DNA from 2 places in the Anaerotignum propionicum DSM 1682 genome. Region 1 is predicted to be linked to the other one. Evidence: riboswitches for the same ligand, from Rfam matches in the RefSeq annotation. Region 1 holds a riboswitch; the other holds the start of a gene.
The links. A riboswitch is a leader RNA that binds a small molecule or an ion and turns the genes downstream of it on or off. The one in region 1 is predicted to bind thiamine pyrophosphate.

Region 2: it holds a riboswitch for thiamine pyrophosphate, as region 1 does, so the genes downstream of both, tenA (thiaminase II) here and thiC (phosphomethylpyrimidine synthase ThiC) in region 1, are expected to answer to the same signal.

What each region holds. Positions count from the first base shown of each region.
Region 1 is NZ_CP014223.1:1,645,941-1,651,476, reverse strand. It holds gene thiS (sulfur carrier protein ThiS) at 1-13, shown strand, start outside; gene thiF (thiamine biosynthesis protein ThiF) at 6-656, shown strand; gene CPRO_RS07755 (thiazole synthase) at 680-1,453, shown strand; gene thiH (2-iminoacetate synthase ThiH) at 1,465-2,718, shown strand; gene CPRO_RS07745 (thiamine phosphate synthase) at 2,711-3,325, shown strand; TPP riboswitch at 3,417-3,515, shown strand; gene thiC (phosphomethylpyrimidine synthase ThiC) at 3,586-4,890, shown strand; gene CPRO_RS07735 (NAD(P)H-dependent flavin oxidoreductase) at 5,489-5,536, shown strand, end outside.
Region 2 is NZ_CP014223.1:85,304-90,839, forward strand. It holds gene dnaX (DNA polymerase III subunit gamma/tau) at 1-374, shown strand, start outside; gene CPRO_RS00385 (YbaB/EbfC family nucleoid-associated protein) at 452-787, shown strand; gene recR (recombination mediator RecR) at 804-1,400, shown strand; gene CPRO_RS00395 (threonine/serine exporter family protein) at 1,661-2,122, opposite strand; gene CPRO_RS00400 (threonine/serine exporter family protein) at 2,135-2,890, opposite strand; TPP riboswitch at 3,135-3,243, shown strand; gene tenA (thiaminase II) at 3,452-4,117, shown strand; gene CPRO_RS00410 (ABC transporter ATP-binding protein) at 4,134-4,889, shown strand; gene CPRO_RS00415 (ABC transporter permease) at 4,886-5,536, shown strand, end outside.

The sequences.
Region 1 (5,536 bases):
AGGAGGTGGTTGAATTGAACGGCATTCCAACAAAGGATGAAATGCGGCAGGCTCTTGATAATCGAAATGGAAGGAACCTGCAGGATAAATTTGCAAGAGCAACCGTTGCAATCTGTGGGCTTGGAGGACTTGGCTCAAATATCGCCGTCTCTCTTGCTCGTGCAGGGGTGGGTAAGCTGATTTTGATTGATTTTGATGAAGTGGATATTACCAACCTTCACCGCCAGCAATATAAAGCATCTCAAATTGGGTGTTTCAAAACCAAAGCCCTTGCTGACAATTTAAAGGAAATTTCGCCGTATCTTGCTATTACAACCTATACCCAACGAATTGACGAAAATAATTTTCAGGAGTTATTGCAGGGGGCAGATATCATTTGCGAAGCCTTTGATGTAGCCGAAGCAAAAGCTCTGTTGGTAAACGGTGTGCTGGAAAAGATGCCGGAGAAATATCTGATTGCAGCTTCCGGAATGGCTGGGATTGATTCAGCAAATAACATTCATACAAGAAGGGTAACAAACTGTTTTTATCTCTGCGGAGATGAAGTCAGCGATGTGGCTGATAATATTGGACTTTTTTCCTCCCGTGTTATGTTATGTGCCGCACATCAGGCTCATATGGTTCTGCGTATTCTTGGAGGAAAATTTGAAGTTTAAAATTGAGAAAGAAGGTATACATAATGCAATCAAACGATAAACTGACCATCGGAGGTAAGGCGTTTCAATCCAGATTCATTCTGGGTTCCGGCAAGTATTCTTTAAATTTAATCGAAGCGGCTGTAAAAGATGCCGGTGCGGAAATCATTACCCTTGCCGTTCGCCGTGCCAACACCAAGGAACAGGAAAATATCTTAGACTTCATTCCGGAGGGCGTTACGCTATTGCCCAATACCTCGGGAGCTAGAAATGCCCAGGAAGCGGTGCGTATTGCCAGACTTGCAAGAGAACTGGGATGTGGAAATTTTGTGAAAATCGAAATTATGCGAGACTCCAAATATCTGTTGCCCGATAATCAGGAGACAATCAAGGCCACAGAGATTCTTGCAAAAGAAGGATTTGTGGTTATGCCTTATATGTATCCGGATTTAAATGTAGCAAGAGATTTGGTGAATGCCGGTGCTGCTTCCATTATGCCCTTGGGTTCGCCCATTGGCTCCAACAAAGGACTTGTAACAAAAGAGTTTATTCAGATTCTAATTGAAGAAATTGACCTTCCCATCATTGTTGACGCTGGCATAGGCAGACCCTCTCAGGCTTGCGAGGCAATGGAAATGGGCGCCGCTGCAATTATGGCGAATACTGCCCTTGCCACAGCGGGTAATCTCCCCATGATGGCATCTGCATTTCGACAGGCAATCGAAGCAGGACGCAAGGCGTATCTCTCCGGTCTTGGCAGAGTCCTTGTACGAGGGGCATCTCCTTCCGATCCACTGACGGGTTTCCTACATAACTAGGAGGTAATTTTATGGAAAATCAATTTTTTGTAGATTCAGAGCATTTGTCTGAATCTGCCCTTGAAAAGAAACATTTGTTGGAAACTGATCCATCTTATCGTAAAAACCACATGGAGTATTTACCCGGGATGGAGCAAATTCAGTCCGACATCTGCAAAGATGTTATGACTCAGATGCATTCCTATGATTACACCCAATATACTGCATTTGATGTAAAAACGGCGCTAGAGCATGAGACTTGCTCCCTGGATGATTTCAAGGCTTTGCTATCCCCAGCGGCAGAGCCATTCCTTGAGGAGTTAGCTCAAAAAGCAAGACTGGAAAGCAGCAAGCATTTTGGTAATACAGTGTATCTTTTTACGCCACTTTATGTTGCAAATTATTGCGAGAACTATTGTGTTTATTGCGGTTTCAACTGCTACAATCACATCAAACGAGTAAAATTGACTATGGAGCAGATTGAGCATGAGATGAAGGTGATTGCAGAAAGTGGGATGGAGGAAATTCTGATTCTTACTGGGGAAAGTCGTAGTCAGAGTGATGTGGCCTATATTGGTGAGGCATGCAAATTGGCACGAAAATTTTTCCGTATGGTTGGGCTGGAAATCTATCCCGTTAATACTGACGAATATAGATATCTTCATCAATGTGGCGCTGACTACGTGACTGTGTTTCAGGAAACCTATGACCCAGAGAAATACGAAACCATTCATCTTTGTGGGCATAAGCGTGTTTGGCCATATCGTTTTGATGCCCAAGAACGTGCCCTTAGAGGGGGTATGCGGGGCGTGGGATTCTCTGCTTTGCTGGGTCTTTCGGATTTTAGAAAGGATGCCCTTGCCAGCGCACTTCATGTGTATTATTTACAAAGAAAATATCCTCAGGCAGAGATGTCTCTATCTTGCCCAAGACTTCGACCCATCATCAATAACGATAAGATTAATCCTATGGATGTGGGTGAAAAACAACTCTGTCAAATGATATGTGCATATCGTATTTTTTTGCCTTTCGTGGGAATTACGGTGTCTTCTCGTGAAAGTGCGTCTTTCCGTAATGGTATTGTGAAAATTGCGGCTACTAAAGTTTCAGCCGGTGTCTCAACGGGTATTGGAGACCATGAAAACAAATACAGAGGAAAGGAATCAGATGGGGCACAAGGCGACGAGCAGTTTGAGATTGATGACAGCCGCAGTTTAGATCAAATGTATCAGGATATTTCAGAGGATGGCTTGCAACCCGTTCTGAACGATTATCTTTATGTATGATTTTATTTGTGTTACCAACCGTCTGCTGTGTAAAGAAGAATTTCTGCACCGCATAGAAAAGATTGCCTCCAAACATCCAGCCGGTATTATTCTGCGGGAAAAAGATTTATCAGAAGAAGAATATAAACAGTTGGCAAAACAGGTGTTGGAAATTTGTGCGAAACACCAAGTGCCATGTATTCTACACAGTTTTGTGGATGTGGCCATGGAGCTGGGTGCCGAGGCAATTCATCTGCCGCTGCCTATGCTAAAAGAAGTCACCGAAACACAGAAAGTCCGCTTTAAAGTAATGGGTAGCTCCTGTCATTCGCTAGAGGAGGCCCTGGAGGCTCAGCGCCTTGGGTGTACTTATATTATTGCAGGGCATATCTTTCAAACTGACTGCAAAAAGGGTTTAGCAGGACGAGGGCTCCACTTTTTAGAACATATTTGTAACAGTGTATCCATCCCTGTTTATGCCATTGGAGGGATTGACTATCATAACATTTATTCTGTCTATGAAGCAGGGGCCAAAGGCGCTTGCGTCATGAGCGGCCTGATGAAATGCGATGATGTAGCGTTATATTTAATAGGTTTCGAAAAAGCAGATGGAAAATATAGTGTTTAGCAAGGCCAGCTTGTTCTTCTAAAGAAACTGCAAGGATTAACAAAGTATAGAAGAAACAGTTTTATAATAGACTTTCGACGTAAAAAAAATTGAATAGAAGCAGGGGGGCTTTATAGCTGAAAGGAAGTTTTACTTCGACCCTTAACCTGATTTGGATAATGCCAACGTAGGGAGCACAGTGCTGTTATAGAAGCAGAAAGTACCCTAATCAGGGTGTTTTCTGTTCTTTTTTTAACTAACTTTTTAAGAAAAGGGGATAAATTATGAATTATAACACCCAAATGGAAGCAGCAAAAAATGGAATTATTACACCACAAATGGAACTTGTTGCCAAAAAGGAATGCAGAGAGCCAGAGTTTATCAGACAGCATGTGGCAGAAGGTAAAATTACAATTTGTGCAAATAAAAATCATAAGTGCTTAGACGTAAATGGTATTGGCTCTATGCTCAGAACAAAAATAAATGTAAACCTCGGTGTTTCCAGAGATTGTAAGGATTATGATATTGAAATGAAAAAGGTTATGGCAGCTGTCAATATGGGGGCAGAGGCAATTATGGATTTGTCATCTCATGGAGATACATCAGGCTTTAGAAGAAAGCTGACTTCGGAATGCCCTGCCATGATAGGTACAGTGCCTGTATATGATTCTGTAATACACTATCGAAGAGATTTAGCAACTTTAACAGCAAAAGATTTCATAGATGTGGTACGACTTCATGCGCAAGACGGAGTTGACTTTCTAACTTTACATTGTGGAATAACACGCAAAACAATTGAGCAGATAAAATTACACAAAAGAAAAATGAATATTGTTTCAAGAGGTGGTTCGCTGATATTTGCTTGGATGTGTATGACAGGAAATGAAAACCCATTTTACGAGTATTACGATGAAATTCTTGAGATTTGTAGAGAATATGATGTTACGATTTCATTAGGTGACGCTTGCCGCCCAGGTTGTCTTGCAGACGCAGGGGATGTTTGCCAAATAGATGAGCTGGTTCGTTTGGGCGAATTAACAAAAAGGGCGTGGGCAAGGGATGTTCAAGTTATGGTAGAGGGCCCCGGACATGTTCCCCTAGATCAAGTTGAAGCAAATATGAAAATACAACAAACGATTTGTATGGGAGCACCTTTCTATGTGCTTGGCCCTATCGTTACAGATATTGCTCCGGGGTATGACCACATCACTGCGGCAATCGGCGGTGCGGTTGCAGCAATGGCAGGGGCGGCGTTCTTGTGCTATGTGACCCCGGCAGAACATCTTGCACTACCTAATATTGATGATGTGAAGCAAGGGATTATAGCAAGTAAAATTGCGGCACATGCGGCGGATATCGCAAAAAAAATTCCGAATGCAAGAGACATAGATGACAAAATGGGGGATGCAAGAAAAAAATTGGACTGGGAGGGACAATGGCAATGCGCCCTTGATCCGGAATATGCAAAATCTATCCGTGATGAAAGAACACCTGAATTTGATGACACTTGTTCCATGTGCGGTAAGTTTTGTGCTGTTAGAAGTATGAATAAAGCCTTAAATAATGAATATATTGATATTTTGTAATCGAAATATAAAAAAATGGAAATTGTAAGCATTGGTGATATGCAGGAAAATGGCATATTAGAACTGTTTCCTTAGAAATTTTTCCGAAAAGGCAGAAAAAATTAAAAAAATACCGTGACTGGTTCCTTGCACAACCAACGCAATTATCATTAATAGTACCCCCTCAATTCCCATAAAGTGAAGCTTGAAAAAGAAGGATCAACTAGAAAAAACGTGCAGAATCACAAAGTAAAAGGGTTTCCGAGGGGTGGAATGTATTTTTCCATCTCTCGGTTTTTGTTTTAGTTAAGGAAAAGTGGCATTTGAGGATGAAAGCTATGAAAGAAATCAAACATCGTTTTTTAAATGCCAAAAACTGAATTAAAGGAGGTGGTTATAATCTTTTTATAGAGTAATAAATTGAAATTCAAATGGGGAATATAGATTTGAAACCGCAGCGAAATAGTATCTGGATCAGAAGTACTCCAGCAACAAAAAAGATTACATTGATTGTTACAGAGGGCAGGCAAGATGATGTAGTTTCTATTGACAGATGATATGGTATATATTATCATATTATAAGAAAAGTGCTATCAATAAATACAAAACGAGGTGTATCATGATTAAACTCAAAGGGGTACGAATTGGTGACTTAGAAATAAAAGTG
Region 2 (5,536 bases), 1.6 Mb from region 1:
AGAAAAGGCCCCCTGCCCTGCCCGAGGACAAAAAGAAACTACAGGAAGAATGGCCTTTATTGCGTAATGAGGTTGAAGATGTTATTTTAAAAAGTCAGCTCAAACAGGTGGAAATTGCTTTCAAAGAGGATGATTTGGTCTATTTGGTTTGTGCTTACGCTGCTTTGACTGATATGCTGCAAAAAAATATGGACAAAATCGAATCCTTATTGGACAAAGCAATGGGAAAGTCCTTTTCATTACAAACCATAACCAAAGAAGAGTATGACCGATGGTATGAGGTCACCTATGGTAAAGCAGAGAATAAGGCGGAAGATGCTGAATTTGAGAGTCTTTTGGGTAGTTATTTCCCGGAGGCGGATTTTGAGGAGTAAAAGACTTGCATGGAATAGGTATTTTATTATAAAATAGTACAAATAGAAGAAATTAGAATTTGAGGAGGAATAGAATAATGGCAAAAGGCGGTTTTCCCGGTATGGGCGGGATGAATATGAATAATCTGATGAAGCAGGCGCAGAAAATGCAAAAGCAAATGCAGGAAAAGCAAGAAGAGCTGGGCGAAAGAACATTGGAGATGACCAGCGGCGGCGGTGCTGTTAAGGTGGTTATCACTGGGAAGAAGGAAATTAAGGAATTAAAGTTGAATCCTGATGTAGTTGACCCTGAAGATGTGGAAATGCTGGAGGATTTAATTATGTCTGCTGTAAACGAAGCAATTCGTCAGGTAGAGGAAATGTATAATAATGAAATGGGCAGAATGACCGGCGGAATGGGCATGGGCTTCTGATCAAAAGAGGGATACTATGAATTATTACGGAAATCCCATGACACGCTTGATTGAGGAATTGGCAGCGTTACCGGGAATTGGAAGCAAATCGGCGCAAAGGCTTGCGTTTCATATCATTCATATGCCACGAGACGAGGTTGCCGGTTTATCGGGTGCCATTCTTGAGGCAAGAGATAAGGTGCGTTACTGTTCCGTTTGCTGTAATTTGACGGAGGAGGAGCTTTGTCCTATCTGTGCAAATTTAAAAAGAGACCACAGTGTGATTATGGTTGTAGAGGATCCACGGGATATGGCGGCTTACGAGCGTACCAAGGAGTTCCATGGAGTATACCATGTTTTGCATGGAGCAATTTCGCCTATGACAGGGGTGACGCCTCAGGATATCCGCATTAAGGAGCTTGTTACCCGCATGGATGATACGGTGAGAGAGGTTATTCTTGCTACAAACCCCAATGTGGAGGGGGAGGCTACTGCCATGTACATCAGCAAGCTTTTAAAGCCTTTAGGCGTTATGGTTACCAGAATTGCCAACGGCGTACCCGTAGGCGGAGACTTAGAGTATGTTGATGAAATTACCCTATCCCGTGCTTTAGAGGGTAGGCGTGAGTTGTAAGACCTTGGGCTTTGCCCCAAACCCCACTTGCTTTTTGAAAAAAGCAAGACCAAAAAGTTTATAAAAACCGCATATACATGCGGTTTTTTCTTTTTTTAAAAATAAAGTAATAATATTATTTAATTTTAAAGAACAAAAGGGCAGACATCGTCTGCCCCTTAAATAATGGGTCAAGGGTGAAACCCTTGTAGGAGTTCGAGGGCAAAGCCCTCGGGGTCTTGGCCTTTATATCTTCTGGAAGTTCGAGGTCTTGACCTTAGTTATGCCTTGACCTTCTTTTTTCGTCTTGGAATAATCTCAAAAAAGGAGTAGGGTAGCGCCAAAATTAAGATTGACCCAGCTCCAATGGCTCCCGCCAGCTTTAATCCTAGTAAAATGTTAGAATAGGTTTCCAAAATCATACCCCCTAAGGCTGTAGCCATGGTGTTGTAGACCACAGTACCGGGAACCATGGGCATGATCCCTGGAATATGATATAAGGTAGAGGGCGCTTGCCTGTGATAGGAGGCAAAACGAGAGAACGCCGTAACCAATGCAGAGGAAACCAAGGTGGCCATAGTAGGACTGATGTATACCGATAGGACAGCATAGAAAAACCACCCCAGAAAACCTGAGATACCGCAGTAAACCAATTCCTTTTTTGGTGCATTAAAAACAACGGAAAAGGCAACACAAGCGCAAAAGGACATAAAGCTTTGGAATAATATAATATGAAACGCCATTTTTTCTCCTCCTTAGTGCCCCATTGTGGTGATGCCAAAGCCAACGCCTCCGGCAATGGCGAAGGCAATCAATAAAGCTTCTGCCATCTTGGAGGTGCCGCTGATATAGTGTCCTTCCATGATGTCCCGAATGCTGTTGGTCATTGTCATGCCGGGCAGCATAGGCATGATGCTGCCAATAATAATCATATCTGTTCCCGCTGAGGGTACGAATCTTTGAAAAATAACGGAACCCGCCCCGGCAATAAACCCGCCAATGAGACAGGTGAAAAAACTGGGCAATTTTGTTTTTCCGCTATGATTGATTAAAATACCAATGAGAATACCAAACAAAAAGGCGGCTAGGGCGTCAATCAATTTGCCATTTAAAACCAGAGTGAACCCCCCGCAGGCAACACCAGAGCTGATAATACGGGAAATTGGGCGATAGGCAGAGGTATGACTGATTTTTTCTAACCGTTTCGCTGCTTCCTTCAAGGTAATCTGCCTTGAAACAAAGGCTCTTGAGATTTCATTGACAGAGCAAATTTTTCCAAAGTTTACAGAACGATTATATACCCCTCGGGTTAAGGTAAGAGAGCCTGATTTTTTACTTGGGATGCTGACAATCAAAAACGTGCTCATTGCCAGAGCCTCCACTCCTGTGGAGTGACTGACCGATAAGATACGATGCATAGTATCCTGCACCCGATGGGTCTCGCCACCGCTGGCAAGCATAAGCTCTCCCGCATCCAAAGCAAATTTTAAAAGTAAATTATCATCCATCATATAAATACCTCTTTTCGTAAAGGGGGAGTAATCTTTTTGTATACAGCCTAAAGTATAACGGATTTATATGCAATATTCAATCGGGCGACGGAAGAAAATAAAAGGCTTTTTTAGACCAAATTTTCGGCTGTTTTGCAAAATAATAGCTTTTCCAAATCTTTCGTTTTGCTTATTTTTCAAAACCGAAGATAATTTTATTTACAAGATTGTAAATTTATACTATACTGGTACAATACAACTGAATAAATAAGGCTGGGGGTGCTTTGATTCGTTGAAGCTGAGAGGAATTCGTTTTCCAACCCTTTGAACTTGATGTGGTTAGAACCAACGGAGGGAAGCAATTTATATTTGAAAGCGCAAGGTCTTTCCCAATTGGGGAGAGACTTTTTTTATTTTGTAAATCGGAGTCTTTTCATCCAATTGGAGGATGACGGATAATCTCAAACAATGGATAAATTGATTTTTGTAAGCCTTAAGAACCAAGGTAATGCAATGGCAGGGCAGATGAAAAAGCAAGAATAGGCTTTGCCCTGCAAAAATGAACTAGAAAGGTGGAGGGAAATGAAATTAACAGATAGGTTGTATGAAGAAGTTAAATATATTTGGAATGGATATTTGGAACAGCCCTTTGTAAAGGAGTTAGGAGAAGGCACTTTGCGGGAGGACCGTTTCCGCTTTTATATGGTGCAGGATTACCGCTATTTACTGCAATATGCAAAGGTTTTTGCTTTGGGTGTTGTAAAGGCTGAAGATGAAGGGCTTATGCGCCGTTTTGCCTGTATGGTGCATGACACGCTGGATGGAGAAATGGATGTACATAAGATTTATATGAATCGTTTGGGCATTACCGAGGAGGAGGTTGCCAAAACAAAAACGGCATTGGCCAATCAGTCCTATACCTCTTATATGCTGGAGGTTGCTTTTAAGGGAGATATTTTGGATGTACTAGCAGCGGTATTATCCTGCGCATGGAGCTATCAAATGATAGGAGAGCATCACAAAAATATCCCCGGTGCTATGGAGCATCCCCTTTATGGTGAATGGGTCAGAGGCTATTCATCCGAGGAATACGTTCGTGGTGTGGAAGAAATTATAGACGCTGTGAATGAATTTGGAGCAGATATTTCTGCAAAAAAGGAAGCATATTTAAAAGAAATATTTTTAAATTGTTGCCGATACGAAAGAGATTTTTGGGAGATGGCCTACCATATGAACATGGGGGACTAAAAAGGAGTGTGGCGTGATGCTGCGGTTTGAAGGAGTATCCTTTCGATATCCAGAGGATGAGTTGGGAATGATGGAGAAATTGTCTTTCCAAGTGGAAAATGGTGAGTTGGTGGCAATCATCGGCGCCAGTGGATGTGGAAAAAGCACCATTTTTCGTTTGATAAATGGACTAGAAAAACCCGACGAAGGAAAAATTTTGGTAGACGAAAGACCGATTGAAACCATAAAGAACTATAGTGCCTTTATGCCCCAAAAAGACTTGCTTTTCCCATGGCGCAGTATTGAGAAAAATGTCTGCCTTCCCATGGAGCTTGCAAAGGTATCTGTAGAAGAGCAGGGCAGAAGGACAGAGAAGGTTTTGGCTCAGGTTGGGTTGCTGGAGTATGCCAAAAAATTTCCTAAGGATTTATCGGGGGGAATGAAGCAGAGAGCGGCTTTCGCAAGAACCCTCCTTTCAGGGGCAGATATGCTTTTGTTGGATGAGCCCTTTAGCGCGCTGGATTACCTCACAAGAGTAGAAATGCAGGAGTGGTTGTTACAGCAGTGGGTGCATTATCATAAAACGATTTTGTTTATCACCCATGATGTGGAGGAGGCCATTTTTTTGGCAAAGAGAGTTTATATCATACAGGATTCCAGACCATTTACGGAAATGGAATGCATTGAAGTACCCTTGGACTATCCCAGAAATCGTGAGGATTTGAAAAAGGCGGAGATTGTAGAATTAAAAGAAAGTCTCATTGGAAAGCTGAGAAGGAGTGTGAGCTTATGAAAAAAAACATGCCTTCTGCGCTGTTGGTGCTGATTTTATTAATGCTTTGGCAAGGTGTTGCCATGGGAATTGATGCGGCTTACATATTACCCTCGCCTACAGGTATTTTAGTACGCCTTTGGGAGCTGAGAGTGCCTCTGTTTACGGTGCATTTGCCTGCAACCATGGGAATTACTGCTCTTGGACTTCTAATTTCCGTAGTTCTTGGGTTATTGCTGGCCATCGCTATGGATTGGAACCCAAAGCTGGAAAAGGCACTATATCCCGTGATTGTGGCGTCCCAGACCATACCCACTACGGCCATCGCACCTTTGTTTATCCTATGGTTTGGATATTCTATTTGGAGTAAGGTTTTGGTCACAATTTTAATGACCTTTTTCCCCATCGCCATTACGGTATTTGATGGGTTTAAGTCTACAAAACGGGAAATGGAGGAGCTCTTGTTCACTTATGGCGCCTCTAAAAAGGATGTTTTTCTAAAACTGAAGCTGCCCACAGCTTTGCCCCACTTTTTCTCAGCTATTAAAATGGCAATTCCCCTCAGCGTCATTGGTGCAGCAATTGCCGAATGGCTGGGAGCGCAAAAGGGTTTGGGCTATTTTAGTAAAAGAATGATGACACAGCTGGACGGTGCGGGGGTATTTGCG